Regions from separate parts of the Streptomyces sp. NPDC096048 genome, predicted to be linked through region 4. Evidence: riboswitches for the same ligand, from Rfam matches in the RefSeq annotation. Region 4 holds a riboswitch; each other region holds the start of a gene.
What was found. Region 4 has a riboswitch for cyclic di-AMP ahead of ACIQ6R_RS31170 (peptidoglycan DD-metalloendopeptidase family protein). Riboswitches for the same ligand answer to the same signal wherever they lie in the genome.
Positions count from the first base shown of each region.

Region 1: another riboswitch for cyclic di-AMP. It lies ahead of ACIQ6R_RS13680 (C40 family peptidase); the one in region 4 lies ahead of ACIQ6R_RS31170 (peptidoglycan DD-metalloendopeptidase family protein).
Region 2: another riboswitch for cyclic di-AMP. It lies ahead of ACIQ6R_RS17560 (transglycosylase family protein); the one in region 4 lies ahead of ACIQ6R_RS31170 (peptidoglycan DD-metalloendopeptidase family protein).
Region 3: another riboswitch for cyclic di-AMP. It lies ahead of ACIQ6R_RS20060 (M23 family metallopeptidase); the one in region 4 lies ahead of ACIQ6R_RS31170 (peptidoglycan DD-metalloendopeptidase family protein).

Region 1 is NZ_JBIWGG010000004.1:525,333-528,887, reverse strand. Features, by position in the region: gene ACIQ6R_RS13700 (8-amino-7-oxononanoate synthase) at 1-88, shown strand, start outside; gene ACIQ6R_RS13695 (DUF397 domain-containing protein) at 131-373, opposite strand; gene ACIQ6R_RS13690 (helix-turn-helix domain-containing protein) at 383-1,243, opposite strand; gene ACIQ6R_RS13685 (ATP-binding protein) at 1,458-1,949, shown strand; gene ACIQ6R_RS13680 (C40 family peptidase) at 2,041-2,514, opposite strand; cyclic di-AMP (ydaO/yuaA leader) riboswitch at 2,518-2,662, opposite strand; gene ACIQ6R_RS13675 (hypothetical protein) at 3,033-3,341, opposite strand; gene ACIQ6R_RS13670 (ATP-dependent Clp protease proteolytic subunit) at 3,349-3,555, opposite strand, start outside.
Region 2 is NZ_JBIWGG010000006.1:89,760-93,314, forward strand. Features, by position in the region: gene eno (phosphopyruvate hydratase) at 1-504, opposite strand, end outside; gene ACIQ6R_RS17560 (transglycosylase family protein) at 764-1,504, opposite strand; cyclic di-AMP (ydaO/yuaA leader) riboswitch at 1,508-1,674, opposite strand; gene ACIQ6R_RS17565 (transglycosylase family protein) at 1,857-2,882, opposite strand; gene ACIQ6R_RS17570 (cytochrome P450) at 3,026-3,555, opposite strand, start outside.
Region 3 is NZ_JBIWGG010000007.1:18,481-22,035, forward strand. Features, by position in the region: gene ACIQ6R_RS20060 (M23 family metallopeptidase) at 86-1,120, opposite strand; cyclic di-AMP (ydaO/yuaA leader) riboswitch at 1,132-1,288, opposite strand; gene ACIQ6R_RS20065 (PP2C family protein-serine/threonine phosphatase) at 1,532-2,764, opposite strand; tRNA gene ACIQ6R_RS20070 (tRNA-Met) at 2,955-3,028, opposite strand; gene ACIQ6R_RS20075 (dihydrofolate reductase family protein) at 3,084-3,555, opposite strand, start outside.
Region 4 is NZ_JBIWGG010000013.1:4,521-8,075, forward strand. Features, by position in the region: gene ACIQ6R_RS31155 (helix-turn-helix domain-containing protein) at 1-102, shown strand, start outside; gene ACIQ6R_RS31160 (DUF6126 family protein) at 99-221, shown strand; gene ACIQ6R_RS31165 (tyrosine-protein phosphatase) at 244-1,041, opposite strand; cyclic di-AMP (ydaO/yuaA leader) riboswitch at 1,465-1,624, shown strand; gene ACIQ6R_RS31170 (peptidoglycan DD-metalloendopeptidase family protein) at 1,627-2,589, shown strand; gene ACIQ6R_RS31175 (SGNH/GDSL hydrolase family protein) at 2,794-3,555, shown strand, end outside.

The DNA.
Region 1 (3,555 bases), on a different contig from region 4:
CTCACGGCTCAGGCTGACCGCTCGTGCGGACCTTTCCGGGGAACAGATCGAACGCGCTGTACGGGTGATCGGCGAAACGCGACCATGAGTCGGCGTGACACGGCCGTGCTTCGCCCGGTGCCGGGCCGGTTCAGCCGCGGTGGACGGCGGCCGTGAACGTCGCCCAGCTCCCGGGGGAGAAGAGCAGCGCGGGCCCGGCCGGGTCCTTGGAGTCCCGCACAGCCAGCAGTCCGGCCCAGGGGCCGGCTGACGGCCGGGCCGTCTCCACGCAGTTGTTCGCTCCGGTGCTGTAGCTGCTGCGCAGCCACCGCACGCCGTGCAGATCGGTGCCGGCAGGGATGTGCCGACAGAGTGCGGACGGTGAGCCTGTCATGGTGCCTCCTTACGCGCCTGCCGCTGTCGCGGCGATGAAGTCCAACGAGTCCTCGGGCGAAAGGGCATGGATCAGAAGGGCGTTGAAGGCCTCGGTATAGGCCTCTAGGTCTTCTTTCCGTTCGAGATGCAGGCTACTCGTCAAGTGGTCGAGAACAACCACGTCCAGATCCGAAGTGCTCGAAAAAGAGAAGATTACGAAAGGGCCGGTGACACCGATGTGCGCCCCGGCGGCAAACGGCAGTACCTGGAGCCGGACATGGGGCAGGCGCGCGGCCTCGACCAGGCGCGCCAGCTGACGGGACATGACACCGGGGCCGCCCACCTCGCGGCGCAGCACCGCCTCGTCCAGGACCGCGCTCAGCAGCAGCGGCGGCTGCGCCCGCAGTACGTCCTGCCGGGCCAGCCGGACCTCCACCAGCGTGTCCAGCCGCTCCTCCGGCAGCCCGTCCGCCGCGGCGCGCGTCACCGCGCGGGCGTACTCCGGTGTCTGCAGCAGCCCGGGGACCACCGTGGTCTCCAGTGTGCGCATCGCGCTCGCCTGGGACTCCAGGCTGATGAAGTCGCGGTAGGTCGGGGGCAGTACCCCGCGATAGGCGTGCCACCAGTGGTTCCGGCCGCCCGCGTCGTCGGAGCCCGCCAGCATCACCAGCAGCTCCCGCAGCTGGTCGTCGTCCACGCCGTACGCGTCCAGCAGTAACCGCACGTCGGCCGGTTTCGCCCCGCTCGTCCCGGTCTCGATCCGGCTGACCTTCGACTGGTGCCAGCCCACCAGCCGGGCCGCCTCGCCGCTGGTGATACCCGTCGACGTGCGCAGGGCGCGCAGTTCGGCGCCCAGCTTCCGACGGCGCACCACGGGGCCGTGCTGCATGGGCCACTCCCTTACTCCTTATGGGCCGCCCGAATACGCTCTGCCGTCGCAGAGTTCACCGCTTTGAGCGACAGATATATGCATATCTTGGTGGATCGCCGCCCTTCACCGGCCCGGTGATGGCAGTCTGGCGGCGAAGCACCAGTCCGGGACCGTACTCGAACCATCCGCTCCGTGTCCGGCTGCGGTCCCGTGGGAAAGGGACGACGTCGCCATGGCAGACCATCTGGAAGCATCCGTCACTCTGCCGAGCGATCCAGCCTCGGTGGCCGCCGCGCGTACCTATGTCGTCGGGACACTGGCGGAGTGGGGCCTGCCGCCGGAGACCGACGTGTCCGAAACCGTCCGGCTCATCGTTTCCGAGCTGACGACCAACGCGGTCCAGCACACGTTCGGACAGTCACCCACCTTCACCGTGGACCTCGTGCTCGACCGTGACGAGCGGCTGCGCATCGGTGTCACCGACAGCCACCCGCGGTTCCCCAAGCGCCTGCCCGCGGCCGTCCAGCAGGACAACGGCCGAGGCATGGTGATCATCCGCTGGCTGACGGCGGAGTGCGGCGGCAAGCTGAGAGTGCGGCCCACACGCGAGGGGGGCAAGACCGTCTCCATCGAACTGCCCTGGGCGCCGCCGGGCGGTCCGGTGCCCGCCGAACCGGCCACGGTCGCCGGGCAGGCCGTGGGAGGCCAGGAACCGCGGCGGTGACGCGCCGACGGCACCCGGCGCGTCCCAGGCGCATACCGCGCACCCGAGGGGGGCGACGGCGGGGCAGGACGCCGTCACCCCCTCGGGCGGGCTACTTGACCCGGCCGTACCAGACGCTGCCGGTCCAGATCTTCTGCAGACGCACCACGTCCCCGGTCTTCGGGGCGTGCCAGATCTTGCCCTTCCCGGCGTAGATGCCGACGTGGTAGACGCTGCGGCCCGAGTGGAAGAACACCAGGTCCCCGGTCTTGCGGTTCTTGGCGGAGATATGACGGGTCTGGTTGTACTGCTGGGCGGCGGTGCGCGGCAGCGTCTTGCCGGCCTTCTTGAACGAGTACAGCGTCAGCCCCGAGCAGTCGAACCTGCTTGGTCCGACGGCGCCCCATTTGTACGGCGCGCCCTTCTTGGAGGCGGCGATCTTGAGGGCCTTCGTCGCATGGCTCGCCGCGGCCGCCTCGGAGGCGACACCGGGAACCACTACGGAACCGCCCACGGCGGCGAGAGTGAGGGCCGAGGCCGTACCGGCACGGGCCATCAGCGACGGGACACGATTGAGCGCGGACATGCGCAACCCTTCGTCAGCCGCCTGTGAAGGATGACCTGTCGGATTCGGGCTGGCGAAGTTGCCCGGCCGCACGAGTGCGGCTTCACCCCAAGGGCTGCTCGGCCCGGTGCGTCTCCCACGGAGACGACCGTTCCGGCGACCCGTCGTGCTCGGGTCCTCCACTCCTGCCGATCCACTCCTGTCGACCGGTCGTCCGGGCGGCGGCAGGACTCGGCGTCCGCCCGGACCGCCCCGCCGCTGCGGCGGGGGCTTGTCGTCAGTCACGGATCTTGTCTCGCCCGAGGGGAAATTCCCAACGGAACGTGCCCTTTGTGTTGTTACTCACCACTCACCCGTTCGGGTGGACGGCGCTGTGTTCGAGCCATCGATGGGTGTGGTGACGACCCCGGGACCAGCGACGCAGTGGCTCATCCCGCTGTCCGGACACGCGGGTCGCGCAAGCTCGGCCGGTCGCAAATCGGAGGTGTTCCTACGCCGAAAGGCGGTAAGCCGTTCGGTCCGTTTCGACTGCGGGTGCCTCAACTGCCGGAACAGGGCGGAAGGCCGACTCGAGCCGTCCGCCGTTCACCGTCCAGCACGCGCAGCGCCCGGGCCAGGGTCGTGGCGTGCAGTTCCGTCTCGCTCCGCCGGTGCATCAGCGCCAGCGCGTCGCGCAGGGCGGCCGCCTTGCCGACCAGCGCCTGGGCGGCCCGCAGCCCGCGGTAGGTGTCGCCCTCCCGCGCGGGGTTGATGCGCCCGAGCAGATCGACGACGTCCAGGTACCGGTCGATCAGCTCCGCTTCGGCGCGGGTCAGGGCGGGCAGAGGCGGCAGCTCCGGTGGCAGCATGGCCGGATCACCTCGCGCCGGATGTCGGGGACACGGACCTGCGACTGGGCACGATCCGGTCCACCAGTCCGTACTCCAGGGCCTGTTGCGCGTCCAGGACGGTGTCCCGCTCGATGTCCGCGTTCACCTGTTCGGGGCTGCGCCCTGTGTGCCGTACGAGGATCTCCTCCAGGTGGGCGCGGACGCGGATCAACTCGTCGGCCCGGATGGCCAG
Region 2 (3,555 bases), on a different contig from region 4:
GGCGATCATGAACTCCTGGATGTCCACGTTCGAGTCGGCGTGCGACCCGCCGTTCAGGATGTTCATCATCGGCACCGGCAGCAGGTGCGCGTTCGGACCGCCCAGGTAGCGGAAGAGCGGCAGGTCGCTGGCCTCGGAGGCGGCGTGGGCGACGGCGAGCGAGACGCCGAGGATGGCGTTGGCGCCCAGCGAGCCCTTGTTGTCGGTGGCGTCCAGGTCGAACATGGCCTGGTCGATCAGGCGCTGCTCGGTGGCGTCGTAGCCGACGAGCTCCGGGCCGATCTGCTCGATGACGGCGAGGACGGCCTTCTCCACGCCCTTGCCCAGGTAACGGTTGGCATCGCCGTCACGGAGTTCGATGGCCTCGAAGGCACCGGTGGAGGCGCCGGACGGGACGGCGGCACGACCCGTGCTGCCGTCGTCGAGGCCGACCTCGACCTCGACCGTGGGGTTGCCTCGGGAGTCCAGGATTTCCCGGGCTACGACGACGTCGATGGACGGCACGAGCATCTCCTTCTTCAATGTGACGCTTCGGTGTGACGCGCGGGTCCCGCGGGACCGCAGCGGCTCTGCGGGACCGAGCCTAACCGGCTCCGGGCGATCGGCCAGCCGATCGCCCACCCGCTGGACAGAACCGAGAGTAAATTGTTTCCGAACGGAACAAAGACGTTTCCGGAAACCCGTTCGGGATGCGGGCGTAAAAATCCCGCCCCGGTGCGTACGGGGGAACACGCACCGGGGCGGGAGTCGCGGGAGCCGCCGCTTACTTCAGGTGCAGCTGCTGGCCCGGGTAGATCAGGTCGGCGTCGTCGACGATGTCGTCGTTCAGCTTGAACACCTTCGCCCAGCCGCCCTTGACGTCGTGCTCCTCGGCGATCGAGCTGAGGGTGTCGCCCTTGACGACCTTGTACTCGCCGTCGCCCTTCTCGACCTTCTTGCCGGTCGGGGTGGTGACGGTCTTCTTCTCGGCCTTCGGCTCGGCGGCCGGGCGCTCGTCGGAGCGGGAGGCCTTCTGCTCGGAGGAGCGGTCGGCGGTGGAGCCGCTGCTCTCGCTCTGCGAGCTCTCGGAGCTGCCGGAGCTCTGCGAGGAGCCGCTGTCCTGGCTCTCGCCGGAGCCGCCACCGGTGTACGCGGCGCTCGACAGGCCGGTGCCGCAGACCGGCCAGGCACCCTTGCCCTGACCCGCGAGCACCTTCTCGGCGATCTCGATCTGCTGCGCCTTGCTGGCCTGGTCGGCGGTGGCGGCGTACTGCGTGCCGCCGTAGCCGGCCCAGGTGGAGGCGGAGAACTGCAGACCGCCGTAGTAACCGTTGCCGGTGTTGATGGACCAGTTGCCGCCGGACTCGCACTGGGCGACGGCGTCCCACTCGGACGCGGTGGCGGCGGAGGCGTTGCCGGCCGCCATCAGCGGGGCGGCGACGGCGGCACCGGTGACGCCGGCGACGGCGATGACACGGGTGGCCTTGGACGGGCGGCGGTGCTTGCCCTTGCCGGAAAACAGCATGGTTGATCCCCTCACCGACGCCTGCGAGGTGAGCTGTCGGGTTCGGGCCGGTTGAGTTGCCCGGCCGGGTTCCTCGCGGAACTCGGCTCCACCCCTAGCCGCTCCGGCTCAACTGCCCGGTGCGGCACTTACCTTGGGTCCCCCGCTCCTGCCTTCGGCGCTTGCGCGACGACTGTTCCCGGACGGCCGCTGGCAGGATTCGGCGTTGCGGCAGCCGGGGCCCGCGATGGCGAGCGGTCACGACCGTAGACACGCACTCCGCGGATTTTCAAAGACGATCACGGCTTCTGAGACCTATCTCTCACGTGATCCAAAACGGACATACAGTCTCGAACCGTGACGCGAACTGCCCCTACTTTTCGCCCGATTCGCCCGTGACCGTGAGCGTCTGACCGGGCAGAATGTGGTCCGGGTCGATGCCGACGACCTCCTTGTTGCCGGCGTACAGCGAGCGCCACCCGCCGTCGACCTCAAGGGAGTCGGCGATGCCCCAGAGACTGTCGCCGGAACGGACGGTGTACGAGCCGTCCACGACCTCTCGCGACTCGCCCTCACCGCGGGAGGCGTGCCGCCCCGACGACTCGGCCGCGCGGCCGCCCGCCACACCCTCGTCGGCACTGTCGCCACGATGCCGGCCCGCGCCGGAGTCCTCGGGGTCGGTGAGCACCGAATTCCCGCCGCCCTGCCCTGCCTTGTCCGTTTCGTCGACCTCCGGAGAGGCCGTGGGTGAAGCGTCGGCGCCCTGAGAGCCGACACTCTCCGTGGACTGGGTGTCGGGGGACGTGTCGGACTTGGTCGAATCGTCCCCACTGTCCGACATGGAGTCAGACGTGGGAGCCGAAGAGGGCGAAGACGGCGAAGACGGCGAAGGGGACGAAGAGGGTGCGCCGGAGGTGGGCTCCGGCGACTCGGTCGTGCCGGACGACTCGGTCGTGCCCGACACCTCCGGCTCCGCCGACGCGCCGTCACCCGTCGAACCCGTTCCGTTGTCCGTGGACGCCGAGTCGTTGCCCATGCCCGCGAGCAGGGCGCAGGTCGGCCAGGCGGCGATGCCCTGGTCCGCGCGCAGCTTCTCGGCGATTCTTATCTGCTGGGAGCGACTGGCCTGATCGGCGCTCGGCGCGTACTCCAGACCGCCGTACCGCACCCAGGCGTCCTGGGAGAGCTGCAGGCCGCCGTAGTACCCGTTGCCGCTGTTCTGGCTCCAGGCACCGCCGGTCTCGCACTCGGCGACGCGGTCCCAGTTCGCCCCGTCCGCCGCGTGGGCGCCGGTGGCGCCGAGAAGCGGGATCGCGATGGCGGAGCCGGTCACTCCGGCTGCGACGACCAGGGCGGGAGCCTGGCGGGGGCGGCGGTGACGACCGTTCCCGGAGAGCATGCGACGACCTTTCACGAGACAACGGGGAACGCGCGGCGGACGATGCTCGGCGCCACGCTGGTTCGTGAACGTATAGGCAGATGATCGCTTGTCACAAGTTCATGCCGCGCAGATCACGTGAAGATCACAGAGCTGAGCGCGTGTCACTTTTGCGTCGGCGACGAACCGTTGTCGGACGACCGCGTGACCGATGACTCGGCCGACGACGGGGCCGGGGTGAACGACACGGGCAGGGTGCGCAGGCCGCGCATGATGAGCCCGCCGCGCCAGCGCAGTTCGGCCGGGTCCGCGGCGAGGCGCAGATCCGGGAGGCGGGTCAGGAGCGTGGCGAGCGCGGTCTGTCCCTCCAGCCGGGCGAGCGGGGCGCCCAGGCAGTAGTGGATACCGTGGCCGTACCCGAGGTGCTGGCTGTCCCGGCGGGAGAGGTCCAGGGTGTCCGGGTCAGTGAACCGCTCCGGGTCCCGGTCGGCGGCGGCGAGGACGACGAGGACGGGGTCGCCGGCCGCGATGTCCTGCCCGCCGATGGTGAGCGGCCGAGTGGCGAAGCGCCAGGTGGCCAGCTCCACCGGACCGTCGTAGCGCAGGAGTTCCTCCACTCCGGTTTCCAGCAGGGAGCGCTCGCCGGCGGCGAGGGACGTTTGCAGACGGGACCGCTGCTCGGGGTGGGTGAGCA
Region 3 (3,555 bases), on a different contig from region 4:
TTCCCGCAAACCGGCAGCCCTGGCGTCGGGGGGTCGCCGTCAGGACCGCCGGAACCAGGGGCGGTGGGGCCGGAAACGGCGTGGGTCAGGGAGTCAGGCCCTTGCTCTGCAGCCACGCCATCGGGTCGATACCGCCGCCTCCGCTGGTGTGGACCTCCATGTGGAGGTGCGCGCCGGTGACGTTGCCGGTGGCGCCGACGCGGCCGATGACGTCACCGGTGGTGACCTTCTGGCCGACGCTGACGCTGATGGAGGACTGGTGGGCGTACCAGATCTCGGTGCCGTCGTCGAGGGTGAGCACGGTCTTGTAGCCGTACGACCCCTCGTACCCGGCCGACGTGATGGTGCCGCTGTGCACCGCCTTGAGCAGCGTGCCCGTGGGAGCGGCGAAGTCGAGACCGGTGTGGTAGCCGGAGGACCAGTAGGCGCCGGCCTGGCCGAAGCTGGAGGAGATCGTGTACGAGGAGGTCGGCAGTGTGTACTGCTTGGCCAGCTTCGCGAGCCGCTCGGCCTCGGCCTTCTTCGCGGCCTCCTCCTCCGCCTTCTTCTTGGCGGCGGCGGCTTTGGCCTCGGCCTCCTTCTCCGCCTTGGCGGCGGCTTCCGCGGCCTTCTTCTCGGCGGCGGCTGCGGCCTCGGCGGCGGCCTTGGTCTCGACCTGGGTCTGCTGCTGCTCGGCCTGCGCCATGATCCGGGCCCGCAGCGTCTCACCGGCGTCGGCGGCGCTCTCCGAGGAGGTGTCGGCGGCGACCGTGCCGATGCTGCTGAGCGGGGTGGCGGAGCCCTCCGGCTCCGGCTTCTCCTCGTCGGAGATGAGCGAGCCGACGTTCGGCAGGTCCGGCATGGAGATCGACACCGGCGGCTTGCCGGTCTGCGCACTGGCCATGCCGCCCGCGCCGACGGCGGCTATGACACCGACGCCGAGGACGGTGGAGCTGCGGGCGAGCCCGCCGCGCTGCTTGGCGACGCGGTGCCGGCCGCGTACGGGGCGGATGGACTCCGCGGTGGGGTTCCACTCCTCCCAGGGGCCCTCTTCGGCGCGGTGGACGTCGTAGCCGAAGGTGTCGGTGTCGTGCCCGCTGGGCACGAACGGGGCCTCGGGGGCAGGCCGGTTGGACGCCACGTGGGCGTACTCCTTTCCTTCCTTTCGCCTACCGGGTTAGCTGACGGGTTCGGAGCAGGAAGGTCTCCTACGCGCGTATATCCGCCGTGTCTCCACGGCGTCGTACGAGCGATTCACCCCAATGTGGTGGTTCCCCGGTTCCCTTGCGGGATTCGGCGCGTGCGCACGGAGCCGCCTTCTGTGACGGCTGGGACGACCGCGCTGCGTTATCGAACGTTAATAGACGCGGGGCTCGGATTCCAAGCCGTTCCTCTTGATCATTAACGGATCCGGCCCGGACGTAGGCCTCACGATCGGTGAAAACCGGGCGAGTTGACCGCGCTTCGGTATTCCCCTTCACGGCACAAGTTTCTGATGGTGCATCAGTTGTTATGCGCAGGGCGGTCGGACCGTCACGTCCGGTGATGTCGATCAAGGTCGCCGTACGGCGAGCAGTGCCATGTCGTCGGCCATACCACCCCCGGAGTGCCTGCGCACGTCCTCGGCGAGGGTGCCGAGCAGCTCCGCCGGATGCCGGAACACGCGGCCGGCCAGCCGCGCGTGCGGCTCGTAGAACTCGCCCCGCCCGTCCCGCGCTTCCGACAGCCCGTCGGTGTACAGCAGCAGCGTGGCCCCGGCGGGGAAGTCGGCCTCCTCCGCGCGGTCGGGCCACACGCCCAGCTCACCCATGCCGAGCGGCAGCGCCGACTCCCGGGCGGGCAGCGGGCGCAGGGTGCCGTCGGCGTACAGCAGCAGGGGCGGCGGATGGCCGCGGTTGACGATGCGTACGATCCCGTCGCCGTGCGGGAGTTCGGCGAGTACGGCGGTGGTGAACCCCTCGAAGGCGTCCAGTCCGTCCCGCCGGGTTCCTTCGCGGGCCAGCGCACGCTCCAGTCGCTGTGCCACCGCCTCCAGCGTCGCCTCCTGCTCGGCGGCCTCCCGGAAGGCGCCGATCACGACGGCGACGGCGGCCACCGCGCCCATGCCCTTGCCGCGCACGTCCCCGACGATGAGCCGGATGCCGCGCGCACTGTCCTGCACCGCGTACAGATCGCCGCCGATGAAGGCGTCGGCCTGCGCGGCCTCGTAACAGGCGGCGATCTCGAAACCGCCGATCCGCTCGGCGGGCTCGGGCAGCACGGCGCGCTGGGCGGCCTCGGCGATCTCACGGACGGAGACGAGGCGCTCGCCCGTGCGGCGGACGAAGCCGTTCACGAGGACGGCGAGGACGGCGACCGTCGCGATGGTGATCAGCTCGGTGAGGGAGTCGACGTAGTGGATGACTCCCTTGCTCAGCTGCAGCCCGATGACGGCGGCGACCACGGCGACACCGGTGAGCACCGTGCCGCGCCGTGAGTAGACCGGGGCGGCGACCAGGGGCGCGGCCGTGTAGAGGGGCCCTGCGGTGAAGTACCTCGGGGTGAAGATGTCGTACAGGACGGCGGCGACGATCAGCAGCACGGGGAGCAGGCGCACGAAGGCACGCCCGTACGAGGTCCGCCGCGGCGGCGGCGATGCGGTCGGCAGCCCCGCGGCCGGCCGCCCGGCGAGCGGCGGCACGCGCTCCGGGCCGCCGCCGAGGCCGGGGTCGGGCACGGGGTCGCCGGGGAGCCGGCCGCCGGCCCGGGCGTACGCTCCCTCGTCCTCCACGTCACCTGGCCGCACCACTCGTCTCCCGCCACCCCGCACGTCCGCGCCGCTTGCCGTCCCGTACTCCAGGTTTCCCGGAGCGGGGACGGGGGGCGAGCCGTGAGGGCCGAGCGGGTGACGCGGCGGAGCACGTGCGAGAGGCGGGTGCGAAGGGCAAACACACCGAAGGCCGGAATCCTCATGGATTCCGGCCTTCGGCCTTGAGTAGCGGGGACAGGATTTGAACCTGCGACCTCTGGGTTATGAGCCCAGCGAGCTACCGAGCTGCTCCACCCCGCGCCGTTGTGTCTCCACTGTACGTCATCCCGGGGGTGGAATGCACATCCGTAAATCCCTACCCCTCCAGGTGGCGGTTCGGCGCCTTCGCCCGCCGCTCGTACTCCGGCAGTACGACGACGGTGGCGCCCCCGGCGGCGAGCACCCCGCTGCCGTCGGCCCCCGGCACGAAGGTGTCCGGCTCCCGCCAGGCCGTGACCACGCGGCGCACCCCGGCGTCGAGGATCAGCCGCGCGCAGGGCGCGGGCCGGGAGGCGCGGCGGGCGCACGGCTCCAGGCTGCTGTACACGGTGGCGCCCGCGAGCCGCGGATCGGCGCGGTCGGCCTTCGCGAGCGCCGCCTCCTCGGCGTGCACGACGGAGTCGCCGCCCTCCCGCGAGTGCCCCCGCGCCAGCTCGCTCCCGTCGGCGGCGACCACGACCGCCCCCACGCTGAACGCCGTCCCGGACGGCGGGCACAGCTCCGCCAGCTCACAGGCGAGCGCCAGCCAGTGCCGGTCGGCGGCGGTGACGCGGTCGCCGGTGCCGGGG
Region 4 (3,555 bases):
GAGCTCCTCTTCGTCCACACCCTGCTGCAGAGCCCGTCGGCCGCGCTGTGCCTGGGCCCGGCCGCCGCGCCGCCCCACTCCACCCTTGGAGAAACGCCATGAACCCGCAGGAGAAGCTCCCGCGCGCCCTTTGGGTACGGCTCTTCGTCTACCTCGTCGTGGGGCACGTCCTCGCGGCCTTCATCTACCTGCTCTTCGAGGTGGGCGCCAACAGCCGGTGAGCCGGTCGGTGAGCCGGTGGGCTCAGTCCAGCATCCGCTCGCGCAGCCGCTCCCGGGTCTCCGGAGTGATCCGCAGGCCCTTCTCCAGGTAGGCGTCGACCCCGCCCCAGGTCTCCTCGACGGTCTCGAAGGCCGCCGCCAGGTACTCGGCGCGCGCGTCGAAGAGAGGGCTGAGCAGCTCCATGACCTCGGGGGAGTAGGCCGAGGCGGCGGAGCCGCTGCGGCGCACCTTGTAGCGGCGGTGCGTGGCGTTGGACTTCAGGTAGTCGTCGATGACGGCCTCGCGCTCGACCCCCAGGGCGAGCAGGGTGACCGCGATCGACAGGCCCGCGCGGTCCTTGCCGGCCGCGCAGTGCATCAGGGCGGGGACGCTGTCCTCGGCGAGCGCGTGCAGTACCCGGGAGTGCTCCGCCGTGCGTTCCTTGATGATCATGCGGTAGGAGCCGATCATCCGGTTGGCGCCCTTGTCGCCCGCGAGGATCTCGCGCAACTGGTCGAGGTCGCCGTCGCGGACCATCTTCCAGAACTCGGCACCGTCGGCCGGATCGCTCAGCGGCAGGTTCACATTGCGCACACCCGGCAGCTCGACGTCCGGACCTTCGAGCTTCTGGTCGGCCGCGTTGCGGAAGTCGAAGATGGTGTGCAGGCCCAGCGAGGCCAGGAACGCGGCGTCCTCCCCGGTGGCGTGCGCCAGGTGGCCGCTGCGGAACAGCACCCCTTGCCGCACTCGCCGTCCGTCCACGGTCGGCAGCCCGCCCACGTCACGGAAGTTACGCACACCGGCCAGCTCGGGTTCGGTCGACGGGACCTGCTGCGTCACGGGGGCTCCTCCCACTCCGCCCCGCCGGCGCTGCTCGCCGACGGGCACCACTCGAAGATACGGCACGGTCCGGGAGCCTCGGCGGCACAGTCGTCCGACTGCTTCGCATCTGAGCCTTCTGCCCGAATTGGCACCTTCATTCCAACTAGCGTTGGAATAAGAGGGACTGGGGGGACGGTGCGTGAGCAGCGTCATATCCGTGACCGTGCGTTGCTCGTCATGTCCACGTAATCGGGCCGGTTTCCAAGGCTGTTCACGGAAAAGGGCACTGCGCGAATCCACGGAGGGTGACCGGTAATTCCCGTAAAGGATCAAACGGAACACCTGTCAATGGAACCCCTCGCTTGTCCCCGCGCGTCTTGGTCCCTTACGTTCACCACCGATCCGGACGGACGCCTAATCCTGCCGCCGACCGGAGACCGCACTCATCCACCACCCGTACACGGCAGGAACGGGGGACCCACAGGTACAACCGCCTGTTCCGGTTCCCGGAACGGCTTGGGGTTAAGCCGCGTCTCGGCGCGGCCGGGCATCTCCAGCCCGCACCCGACAGCTCACCTCGTAGGCGCCGGAGAGGAAATCGCCATGCCCGCGAAGGGTAAGCACCGCCGTACCAGGGCCATGCGCCTGACCCGCACCATCGCCGTCGCCGGAACCGGCGGCGCCGCGCTCGCGCTCCCGCTGCTGGGTGCCGCCGGCGCCCAGGCCGCTCCCGCGCAGTCCGTTTCCGAGCAGGCCGTGCAGTCCATACCGACGACCGCGAAGAAGGCCACCGGCGCCAGCGCCGAGAAGAACTCCGACTCGCGGACGTACACCGTCAAGAGCGGTGACTACCTCTCGAAGATCGCCGACGAGCAGGACGTCGAGGGCGGCTGGAAGAAGCTCTACTCGGACAACCGCGACGCCGTCGGCTCGGACCCGTCGCTGATCCACCCCGGCCTGAAGCTCTCGGTCGGCGAGCAGGCCGCCAAGTCGTCGGCCCCCTCGTCCTCCGCCGAGTCGGAGCGGCCGGCCGAGAAGCCCGCCGCGCCGAAGAAGGCGACCTCCGAGAAGTCCGAGCCGGCCGAGAAGTCGTCGGACGCCGCGAAGACCTCCTCCTCGGACTCGTCCCGCACGAGCGCCCAGTCGGCCGGCACCACCAGCGGCTTCACCTCCCCCGTGCCCGGCGGCAGCGTCGGCACCCCGTACCACCAGACCGGCAGCATGTGGTCCAGCGGCTACCACACCGGCACCGACTTCGTCGTCCCGACCGGCACCTCGCTCAAGGCCGTCGGCGCGGGCACCGTCGTCTCCGCCGGCTGGGGCGGCGCGTACGGCAACCAGGTCGTCATCCAGCTCGCCGACGGCCACTACGCCCAGTACGCCCACCTGTCCTCGCTCTCCGTCTCCGCCGGTCAGTCCGTGACGGCGGGTCAGCAGGTCGGTCTCTCGGGTGCCACCGGCAACGTGACCGGTCCGCACCTGCACTTCGAGATCCGCACCACGCCGGACTACGGCTCGGACGTGGACCCGATCGCGTACCTGCGCTCGCACGGCGTCTCTCTCTGACGACCGCTTGGGCGCGGCCTCCGCGCCGCTGAAGGCCGGACCCCGATCCCCGGGTCCGGCCTTCGGTGTATTCCGGGATTGACCAACACTTTAGGCGTGGTTTTTCTCACCGCCCGTCAACCCTTTCCTACGGTCGCGTAGGTCACATTCCAAGGTGAATCATGGGCCGACGTGGCAGACGATTCGAAGAGTGACAGCAGAGAAGTGATCGGGTCGTACGTGGCGGTGGGGGACAGCTTCACCGAGGGCGTCGGCGACCCCGGCCCCGACGGGGCGTTCGTCGGCTGGGCGGACCGGTTGGCCGTGCTGCTCGCGGACCGGCGACCCGAGGGCGAGTTCGGGTACGCGAACCTCGCCGTGCGCGGCAGGCTGCTCGACCAGATCGTGGCGGAACAGGTCCCCCGGGCCGTCGAGCTCGCCCCTGACCTGGTCTCGTTCGCGGCGGGCGGCAACGACATCATCCGGCCCGGCACCGATCCGGACGAGGTGGCCGAGCGGTTCGAGCGCGCGGTGGCCGCGCTGACCGCGGCGGCCGGCACCGTCCTGGTGACGACCGGCTTCGACACCCGCGGGGTGCCGGTCCTCAAGCATCTGCGCGGCAAGATCGCGACCTACAACGGGCACGTCCGTGCGGTCGCCGACCGCTACGGCTGCCCCGTGCTCGATCTGTGGTCGCTCCGAAGCGTCCAGGACCGCAGGGCGTGGGACGCCGACCGGCTGCACCTGTCGCCGGAGGGTCACACCCGCGTGGCGCTGCGCGCGGGCCAGGCCCTCGGCCTGCGCGTCCCCGCCGACCCGGACCAGCCCTGGCCGCCGCTGCCGCCCCGCGGCACCCTGCACGTCAGGCGCGACGACGTGCACTGGGCACGCGAGTACCTGGTGCCGTGGATCGGACGCCGACTGCGAGGAGAGTCGTCGGGCGACCACGTGATCGCCAAGGGGGCGCTGTCGCCGGACGACATCAAG